3 regions of the Nocardioides ginsengisegetis genome follow, and region 3 is predicted to be linked to each of the others. Evidence: predicted binding sites of a transcription regulator. Region 3 holds the regulator's gene; each other region holds the start of a gene.
What was found. The regulator LexA, encoded in region 3, represses DNA repair genes until DNA is damaged. The targets are predictions, from matches to a motif close to TCGAACANNTGTTCGA.
Positions count from the first base shown of each region.

Region 1: FB382_RS11095 (DUF6504 family protein) is a predicted target of LexA. The motif match lies at 1,796-1,811, and genes of this name have one in related genera.
Region 2: FB382_RS05760 (HNH endonuclease signature motif containing protein) is a predicted target of LexA. The motif match lies at 1,519-1,534, and genes of this name have one in related genera.

Region 1 covers NZ_JACGXA010000001.1:2,316,573-2,319,840, reverse strand. The annotation lists gene FB382_RS11105 (hypothetical protein) at 1-406, shown strand, start outside; gene FB382_RS11100 (MFS transporter) at 349-1,698, opposite strand; gene FB382_RS11095 (DUF6504 family protein) at 1,908-2,297, shown strand; gene FB382_RS11090 (SAV_6107 family HEPN domain-containing protein) at 2,310-2,768, shown strand; gene FB382_RS11085 (endonuclease) at 2,826-3,268, shown strand, end outside.
Region 2 covers NZ_JACGXA010000001.1:1,222,883-1,226,150, reverse strand. The annotation lists gene FB382_RS05765 (phosphotransferase) at 1-94, shown strand, start outside; gene FB382_RS05760 (HNH endonuclease signature motif containing protein) at 104-1,444, opposite strand; gene FB382_RS05755 (hypothetical protein) at 1,973-2,278, opposite strand; gene panB (3-methyl-2-oxobutanoate hydroxymethyltransferase) at 2,399-3,259, shown strand.
Region 3 covers NZ_JACGXA010000001.1:3,211,339-3,214,606, reverse strand. The annotation lists gene FB382_RS15500 (alkaline phosphatase D family protein) at 1-743, opposite strand, end outside; gene FB382_RS15495 (phosphatase PAP2 family protein) at 835-1,686, opposite strand; gene lexA (transcriptional repressor LexA) at 1,803-2,555, opposite strand; gene FB382_RS22950 (GNAT family N-acetyltransferase) at 2,694-3,268, opposite strand, start outside.

The sequences.
Region 1 (3,268 bases), 890 kb from region 3:
GAGCGGCCTGACCGCCGTCCTGACCGTGGTGTTCAAGGACGAGCTGGTGGACTCCTGGGCCTCCGGGCGCGACGAGCTCAGCACCACCGTCCAGCCGCCGGCGTTCGTGCCGGTCGCGATCGTGCTGTTCTTCGTGTTCGCCGGGCTGGCGGGGGTGCTGATCGCGTTCTTCCGCGAGGGCCACAACTGGGCCCGCCTCTCGCTCACCGCCCTCGTCGCCTTCATGGCGATGGCCACCCTGGCCGGCCTCCGGACGAGCCCGCCGACCCTGTTCCTGGTGCTCTCGCTGGTCGCGGTGGTGCTCGACGCGGCGCTGCTGTTCTTCATGTGGCACCGCGACACCAGCCGCTACATCCGCGGCGCCTGGCTGGCCACCCACTCCCCGGAGTCCTCCACCCGCTCCTGACTCTCCCGGGCCCGCAGCGACACCAGCACCAGGCCGCCGGCGAGCACGTAGCCCACGCCCTGGCAGGCCAGCACCGGGATGATCCCGACGCGCTCGCCGAGGAACCCGGCGGTCGCCGTCCCGGCCACGACCGCGACGGTCCCCGCCAGCGTGACCAGGCTGAAGACCCGGCCGCGCTCCGCGTCGGTGGTGTGCCGCTGCACCAGGGTCATCAGCCCGGCTCCGCAGGCGGCCCCGGGGATGCCGACCAGGACCATGCCGAGGACCGCCGGCCACACCGCGTCGTACGTCGTGGGGTAGACGAAGATCGCCAGGTCGACGCAACCGAACAGCACCGAACCGACGCCCAGCAGCAGGGCCGGTGACCACCGGCTGGCCAGGCTCGCCACCACCAGGCCGCCGAGGAGACCGCCGACGGCCTGCACGCCGCTGATCACGCCGTACACCTGGCCGCTGCCGTGCAGCTCGTCGCGGACGAAGGGCGCGAAGAGCGTGCCCATGACCCCCTCGCCGGTCTGGGTGATGAGCAGGTAGACCATCAGCACCCGGATCGTCCGCTCCCGGGCGGCCGCCCGCAGCCCGCCGCGGAGGTCGGTGCCGAAGCCGCTGAGCAGGCCGGTGACCGCGCCAGTGACGGGGCCCGTGGCCGGCTCGTCCTCGGTCTCGGTCCCGGGGGTGGTGCGGCCGCTGGTGCGGATCGCCGCGACCAGGAGCGCGGCCACCACGAACGTGACCGCGTCGGCGGCGGCGACCGCCGGGACGCCGCCCACCGCGGCCGCGACGCCGCCGAGCCCGCCGCCGAGCAGCCGGGCGACCTGCCGGGCCTGGCCGTTGAGGACGTTGGCGGTCACCAGGTCGCCGTCGGCGACGAGGCGGGGGAGGAAGGCCTGCTCGGCGGGGGCGAAGAACACCTCGACGACCGACTGTCCGACCAGCACCAGGTAGACCAGCCACACCCGCTCGGCGTCGGTGACCAGCAGCAGCGGGGTGAGCCCGGCGGCCATCACCAGGTTGGCGACCAGCATGGTCCGGCGGCGGTCCCAGCGGTCCACGAGCACGCCGGCCAGCGGCCCCGCCACGACCTGGGGCAGGAAGGCCGCCAGCAGCGTCACCGCCGAGGCCATCGTGGAGCCTGTGAGGTCGTAGACGGCGTAGGCGAGGCCGACGCCCAGGATCCAGTCGCCGCCCTGCGAGACCACGTTGGCCCCGAGCAGGAGCCGCAGGTCGCGGTGGGTGCGCAGGAGCAGGTAGGGCGCCCGGAGGTCCCGGGGCGGACGCTGAGGTGATGTCATGGTGACACCGTAGTGACGTCTGAATGATGTCGCAATGACATCACGCATTTTCATTCCTTGACGGACTGTCCGTGGCGGGGTGTACCGTTCGTGGTGTTCGAACACGCGTTCGAACATCACTCGGCAGGGGCGACCTCGACCCCCGTCCCTGCCGGGTCCGGGGGTCGACCGGTGCAGTGCGGTGCCTGCTGTGGAGAGAGGACGACCAGGTGAGGCGGTACGACGACCCTGTCGAGGTGCGCAAGGGCTGGGTGACCGGCGTGGAGGCGCCCGAGCAGTTCCTGTGGCACGGACGGTTGTGGAAGGTGCGGGCGGTGCTCGCCCACTGGGTGGAGACGGCGCCGTGGTGGCAGTCCTCGGGCGTCCGGGCGGTGATCGGCTCCGACGAGCCGGACCGGCCGGACCGGCCGGGGCGGTCGGGGCAGCCCGGGGGACCGGGCCCGGCCACGCACGGCAGCTCGGCGCTGGCCGCCGACCTGCTCGTCGAGCGCGAGCTGTGGCGGGTGGAGGCCGGCCGCGGCTCCGACGGGGGCGGCGTCTTCGACCTCTCCTTCGACTGGAGCGACGGCCACTGGCAGCTCGTCGGCTGCGAGGACTGAGAGGTGACCGTGGTGAATGCTCCCAACCCCTACGCTCCCAACCCCTACGCCCTGCCCGCGACCACCCACTCCTACCTCGCCCGGGCGGCGGAGTCGCTGAGCGAGGCGATCGGAGCCCACGAGGTGCCGACCCGCTACGCCTGCGCCCACGTCGCCGCGCTCCGGGCCGCGGCGGCCCTGCTGGCCGCCCGCGCCCATCCGGCGCCCCAGCGGCGACGCCCCCAGAAGAACGCCTGGGTGCTGCTGGCCGAGGTGGCTCCCGAGCTGGAGGAGTGGGCCCGGTTCTTCGCCGCCGGCGCCGGCAAGCGGGCCGCGGCCGAGGCCGGCTCGACGCGGGCCGTCAGCGAGCGCGAGGCCGACGACCTGGTCCGCGACGCCGACCGGTTCCTGGCCGTCGTGGAGGCCTCGCTGGGGCTGGTCCCGCACGCCCAGGCCCACCGAAGTTCGGTGGTGACGCGGGCCGTCGGCTGACCCTGGGTTGGGGCTCCGTGCCCGCGTCGCGGGCCTCACGAATCGGAGTCGTCCTCCATGCACCTCATTCTCGGGTTGCGTCGCCGTCGCGCGTCGCTGGTGCTGTCCCTGCTCCTCCTCATCCCGCTGTCGGCCGCGGTCGGCGCTCCCGCCCAGGCGGCCGCGCCGATCACGGTCGCCACTGCGCGGGCCACCCAGAACGGCTCGTCCGCCACCGTCCGCGGCTACGTCGTGGGCCAGCCGACGTCCTCGACCACCGTGGTCACCAGCGGCTTCCCCAACGACTACGCGCTGGCGCTGGCCGACGCGCCCGGTGTCACCGACACCAGCCAGATGCTCTACGTCCAGATTCCCAGCGCCTTCCGGGCAGCCTGGGGGCTCCGGAGCAACCCGTCGCTGCTCGGCAAGCAGATCGATGTCACCGGCACGCTCGCCGCCTACTTCTCCCGGCCGGGCCTGACCTCCGGCACGGCCTTCGCCCTCGCGGGCGGCGGCTCGGG
Region 2 (3,268 bases), 2.0 Mb from region 3:
CGAGGCGCCGCACGCCGGCACGGCCAGCGACGAGGTCGCGGTCAACGGGCTGATCGAGGAGCTCAAACGGCCAGAGTGGCAGCACCAGGTGTGAACGAGCCCCTCACTCGCGACGAGGTCTGTTCCTGATCCACTCGACTGCCGGTCGGCCGCGTCTGGGCGGCGGGAGGAACTCGGGTTTGCCGTCGTGGGGGTTGAGCCGGACCTGCCAGGGGGTGTGGTGGATGACCCGGTGGTGGTGGCCGCACAACAACACGAGATTGGCCAGACAGGTCGGGCCGTGGTCGGCCCAGTGCACGATGTGGTGGGCGTGACACATCACCGGCGGACGGGTGCAGCCCGGGAACGCGCAGTGCCGGTCCCGGCAGACCAGGGCCTTCCAGATCGCCGGGGTGACCAGCCGGCAGGTCCGGCCCACGTCGAGGACCTCGCCCTTGCCGCCCAGCGCGATCGGGATGATGTCGGCGTCGCAGGCCAGCCGCCGGACGACCGAGGGGGCGAGCTCGAGACCGTCCTCGGTGGTCGCGGCTCCGCTCGTGCCGAGGGTGGCCCAGTCGATCCGGCCGCGGAGCACCTCCAGGCGGGTGGTGACCGCGACCCGGGGCCGGGCGCCGTGGCACTCCGGCGGCAGGTCGGTGTCCAGGGCGTGCTGGGCGGTCTGGACGAGGGCGTCCCACATCCGGGCGCCGTGGTCGCGGGGATCCCGGCCCTCTTCACAGGTCTCGGGGTCCATCCCTGTGCCCATGGCCGGGGCCGGGGTGGTCAACGGCAGCAGCGCCGCCCGCATCACCGCCGCATCCTCCACGGTCCCGCGGCCCTTGAGCCGGACCCCACCCGCGCCGTCCTCGGTGATCGCCAGGAACCGACCCAGGTGCGCGGCCCGGTCGTCGCGGTCCAGCGCCCGCTCGGCCTCACGCTCGGCCTTCTCGGGGTCGGCGACCTCGACCAGGTGCCGCGCCGCCCTCGCCAGGTCGGTCGCGTTCAGCCGCCCCGCCTCCTCCAGCAGGACCGCCTCACCCCGGGCCCGGACCGCCTCGGCCGTCGGGAGCTTGTCCACCGCGTCGAGCACCACCCCGACCTGCTCCGGGGACACCGCGCCCTGGACCAGTGCCGCCCGGGTCGCGGGCCGCTCGGCCAGCGCGACCGCGTGCCGCAGCATCCGGTGACCCTCACGTCGGGACAGCCCCGCCAGCTGGGTGAACCAGTCGGCCGTCGAGCCCCAGCCCAGCTCGGTCTTCGCCACCTCCCGGGCGTCGATCTCGGCCAGCACCGCCAGCTCCACCGCCGCCAGCTGGGAGCGCACCGCCTCCAGCTCCTCCAGCGTCCCGACCAGCTCGTGCGACCCCCGCGCCGCCCACAACACCTCACCCAACGAAGCCAGCAGCCCGCCCGCGTCCGCGACCACACCCGCGGGTGTCGTCAGCGAAGTCGTCGGCTGCTCCATGACCCGACTCAACCAGAGCCCACCGACAGTCAGACCTCGCTGACCAGCGGATGTTCCACCATGTGAGACACTAATCGAAGATTTGTTCCCACGCTGGAGCGGTCCGCGCCCGGCCTTCAAGCGGTGAGCAGTCAACCGTTTCTGGCGCGGGTCCCGGCCAGCGGTGAGGCGTCAACCATCCACCGTTGAGCTTCGGTTGCTGACCCACCGCTCCGGCCGCCACCGGCGAGGATTCGGTTCACAGCTCACCGCTGCGGGCGCCCGCGCATGCGGGCGGTGCGGGCGGAGCCCGTGCCGACAGCGCGCCGCCGAGCCGACCGTCCGGGTCCCGGGGTCAAGGACGGCGAAGCCGCCGCGCAGCGGCCGGAGCGAAGCGGAGGTCCTGGACGCCGGGAGACGGTCGGCTACGCGCGCGGGCGCGCCCAACCACTGGACAGGGGAACCGTGCGACACGGGGCCGCCTCCCAGCCCACCGGGTTTCGAGGCTCAGGCCTGGCGGCCTTCGCACCTCAACCAGCGGCCGGGGGCCTACTGGACCGTGTTCCCCGCTATGTGGCTCCACATCAGCACCAGGAAGACCATGATCGCGAGCTCGGCGACGCACCCGGTCACCAGCCCGACGCCGAACCACCGCCCGCGCCGCGACATCCACGCCGCCGCACCCACCATCACCGCGACGACGAGCAGCACCCAGTAGACCCAGAGACCCGCCCCGGCGAGGAACGCCGCGACGCCGGCGAGGTTCACGAGCAACCCGAGGACGAACCCGACGAACCAGGCCACGGCACCGCGCACTGGCGCCGAAGCGGGGGTCGACGAGACGGGGGCGGCCACGCCGTCACCCTGCCCGTGACCATCGCCACAACCACGCGCCACCCCGCATCGGACTAGCCTGAAGTCGGTCCGTGGACTCCGTCAGGGAGCCGCGAGATGACGATGAGAGGGAGCTCGTTCATGAGCACTGAAGAGACCGCGCCCTACGGCACGGGACCGACCGCCGCCCCCACCGGCCCAGCTCCGGTGAAGCGGGTGCGCACCCACCACCTCCGCGAGATGAAGGCGCGGGGCGAGAAGTTCACGATGCTGACGGCCTACGAGCAGTACGCCGCGCAGACCTTCGACGAGGCCGGGATCGACGTACTCCTCGTCGGCGACAGCGCATCCAACAACGTCTACGGCAACGAGACCTCGCTGCCGGTGACCGTCGACGAGCTGATCCCGCTGGTGCGGGCCGTGACCCGCTCGGCCCGGCGGGCGCTCGTGGTCGCCGACCTTCCGTTCGGCTCCTACCAGGCCTCGCCCGAGCAGGCCTACCTGACCGCGGTGCGGTTCATGAAGGAGGCCAACGCCCACGCGGTGAAGCTCGAGGGCGGGCTGGCGATGGTGCCGCAGGTCCGCAAGATGACCGAGGGCGGCATCCCGGTGATGGCGCACATCGGCTTCACGCCGCAGTCCGAGCACAACCTCGGCGGCTACCGGGTCCAGGGCCGCGGCGACGCCGCCGCCCGCGTCATCGAGGAGGCCCAGGCCCTCGAGGCCGCCGGCGCGTTCGCGGTCGTCATGGAGATGGTGCCCGGCGAGGTGGCCGGCGAGGTCACCAAGTCGGTCGGCATCCCGACCATCGGCATCGGCGCCGGCGTCGACTGCGACGGCCAGGTGCTGGTCTGGCAGGACGCGTTCGGCCTGCGCACGGGGCGGATGGCCAAGTTCGTCAAGCAGTACGCCGATCTCCACGGCGTGCTCCGCCGGGCCGCCGAGGACTACGCGGCGGACGTGAAGGCCGGCACCTTCCCCGGGCCCGAGCACACCTTCTGAACGACCCCG
Region 3 (3,268 bases):
TCGCGCTTGTACTGCGCGTGCCGCTGCCGGTAGTCGGCCAGCGAGAGCATCTCGTGCGCCGGCTCGTGCTTGCGGATGTCCTCGTCGGACTGGCCGTAGCCGTACTCACCGGGGCCGTACTCGTAGAGGTAGTCGCCCAGGTGCACCACCGCGTCCAGGTCGTCGCGCGCCGCGAGCCCGCGGTAGGCGCTGAACCAGCCGGCCTGCAGGTTGGCGCACGAGACGACGCCGAAGCGCAGGTGGTCCGGCGTCGCGTCGTGGGCGGGAGCCGTGCGGGTGCGGCCGACCCGGCTCGTGGCGTCGCCGAGGTGGAAGCGGTAGTGGTACGCCGTGGCGGGCCGCAGGCCGCGCACGTCGACCTTGACGGTGTGGTCGCGGCTCGGGCCGGTCTCGAAGCGGCCTCGGCGTACGACGTCGCGGAACCCCGCGTCTCGCGCCACCTCCCAGCGGACCGTGACCTTCGGGCCCGCGCCGGAGCCGGGGGTGCTCGCCGCGGTCGGCGTCACTCGGGTCCACAGCACGACCCCCTCGGGCAGCGGGTCGCCCGAGGCGACACCGTGGGCGAACACCGCGCCGTCGCCCGCGGCCCCTGACGCGGCTACTGCCGGGGCGGCCGTCGCGAGCGGCGAGGAGACCGCGGCCACGCCGACGGCGCCGACGGTGCCGGTGGCCAGGACCGTACGTCGACCGACGGGGCGGGAGGTCAGGGGCTGGGCAGGGGGGATGTCACGGGGAGAGCTCACGAGAGGCCCAACGAGCCAGCGCCGGGCGTGTTCCGGATCGGCGGTGTGAGCACCGTCCGTTCACCCGCAGGTCACCCCGGGGTGGCGCGGGTCAGTCGAGGCGGCTGCGGGCGGCCGGCGTGGGCAGGCTGCGCGTGAGCGGGGCCGGGGCCGGTGTCGGCAGCGGGGCCGCGGCGGCCGGCATCGGCCGGGCGGCGGGCGCGGAGACGAGGACGGGGATGCGTGGCGCCCACTCGGCGGCGGCCCAGCCGGCGGCGATGACGAGGTAGCCCATCAGCACGTCGATGACCCAGTGGTTGCCGGTGCCGATGATGACGACGCCGGTGCCGACGGCGTAGGTCCAGCCGAGCGCGCGGACCCACCGGTGGCGGGCGTGGCGCTGCAGCGAGATGGCGACCCACAGGGCCCAGCCGGCGTGCAGCGACGGGAAGGCGGCCAGCTCGTTGGTCAGCCCGCCGAGCCCGCGCGGCGCGGAGGCGTCGGAGGCCCACCAGCCGTCGGAGGCGTGCAGGGAGAGGACGTCGACGTAGCCCGTGATGAAGCGCGGCGGTGCCGTCGGCATCAGCAGGTAGGCCGCGAGCCCGAGGAGGGTGCCGATCACCAGCGCCCGTCGGGCCGGGGCGTAGACGCGGGTGCCGAGCCGGTAGAGCCAGAGCAGCACCGCGGCCGTGACGACGTAGTGGAGGGAGGCGTACCAGTAGGAGCCGAGCAGCCCGATCACCCGGTGGTTGGTGAACAGCTCGTTGAGCGGCACCTCCCAGTGGATGCCGAGCACGGTCTCGAAGCGGAGCAGCTCGTGGGCCCGGTGCATGGCCGGCCCCATCGCGGTGTCGGCGACGAGCCGGGACAGGCTGTAGCCCACCCAGAGGGCCAGGATGAGGACGATCTCGAGCACGCCCCGCACGATCTGCGGGTGGCGTCGGCGCAGGGCAGTCAGAGACATACCCCCACCCTCAGTCGTTCCCACATGTACCAAAATACGGAATACCCCCGAAATGTTCCCGGGATTTATCTCGGGGGTTCGTGAAGATTTCCGGTGAGGAGGCTAGCGGACCCCGATCAGACCCGACGCAGGACCGCGGTGACCTTGCCGAGGATCGTCGCGTGGGTGCCGTCGATGGGCTCGTAGGTGTCGTTGTGGGGCAGCAGCCAGACCTTGCCGTCCTTGCGCTGGAAGGTCTTGACGGTGGCCTCGCCGTCGATCATCGCGGCCACGATCTCGCCGTTGCTGGCGGTGGGCTGCTGGCGGATCACGACGTAGTCGCCGCTGCAGATGGCCGCGTCGACCATCGAGTCGCCGACGACCTCGAGCATGAAGAGCGTGCCGTCGCCGACCAGCTCCTGGGGCAGCGGGAAGATCGCCTCGACCCGCTCCTCGGCCAGGATCGGGCCGCCGGCGGCGATCCGGCCGACCATCGGCACGTAGGAGGCGGCGGGCATCGCGTCGCCGACGCCGGTCTCGTCGTAGGTCGACTCGTCGGCCGAGGAGATCGAGCGCCGCGCCTTCATCACCTCGGGCAGGAAGACCTCGAGCGCCCGCGGCCGGTTGGGGTCGCGCTTGAGGAAGCCCTTCTCCTCGAGCACCTTGAGCTGGTGGGCCACGCTGGAGGAGCTGGTGAGCCCGACCGCCTCGCCGATCTCGCGCATGCTGGGCGGGTAGCCGCGCTTCTCGATGGCTTCCTTGATGTGGGCCAGGACCCGCTGCTGGCGCGGGGTCAGGCCGTGGGCGTCCGGGGGACCGTCGGGCAGCTCGGCGACTCGACCCCGTGCAGCCTTGGTGGGGGAGTCGTCGCCCGTCTTCTTCGTGGCCATGGCGGTGCCTTCCGGTGTACGGCGGTGCGCCCGGGGGACGCACCCCGGGCCGGTGTTCCCACCGTAGCCATGTCGGCCCGTCTGTTCAAACATCTGTTCGAACAGCGTGTCGCGCCGGAGTGGGGCGCCACGTCACGGTCAGAGCTGGGGCACCCACACGAACATCGGCATCCGGCAGACCTCCTCGAAGCCCAGCCGCTCGTAGACCGGCCGGCCCATCTCGGTGGCGTGCAGGATCGCCTCGGTGCAGCCCCGGTCACGCGCCATCTCGAGCAGCGTCGCGGTGACGGCGTACCCGATCCCGCGCCCGCGCGCGGCCTCGAGCGTGGTGATGTTGTAGAGGCCGGCGGTGCGGCCGGTGAGCCAGGCGGTGCCGCAGGCGACGGGCTGGCCGTCGACGGTGGCGAGCACGGTGAGGAGGTCGGCGGCGTCGAAGGGCGCCATCATCTCCACGATCGGGCCGGCGAGCTCGGCCGGGAAGCCGAAGCCCTCGGTCATCACCCGCGCGGTGGCCGCGTGGCACTCCGGGCCCACGACGTGGATCCGGACGCCGGGGCCGGGCGGCGGCATCGGCACCGGGCCGTCGAGGACGCGATGCATGCCGGGCGTCTCGTCGCGCAACATGCCGGCGGCGACGAGGGTGTCGGCGATCTCGGCCGTCATCGTGGAGGGGGAGCCCCACCACAGGAAGGGGAGTCCTCGGCCGACGTAGG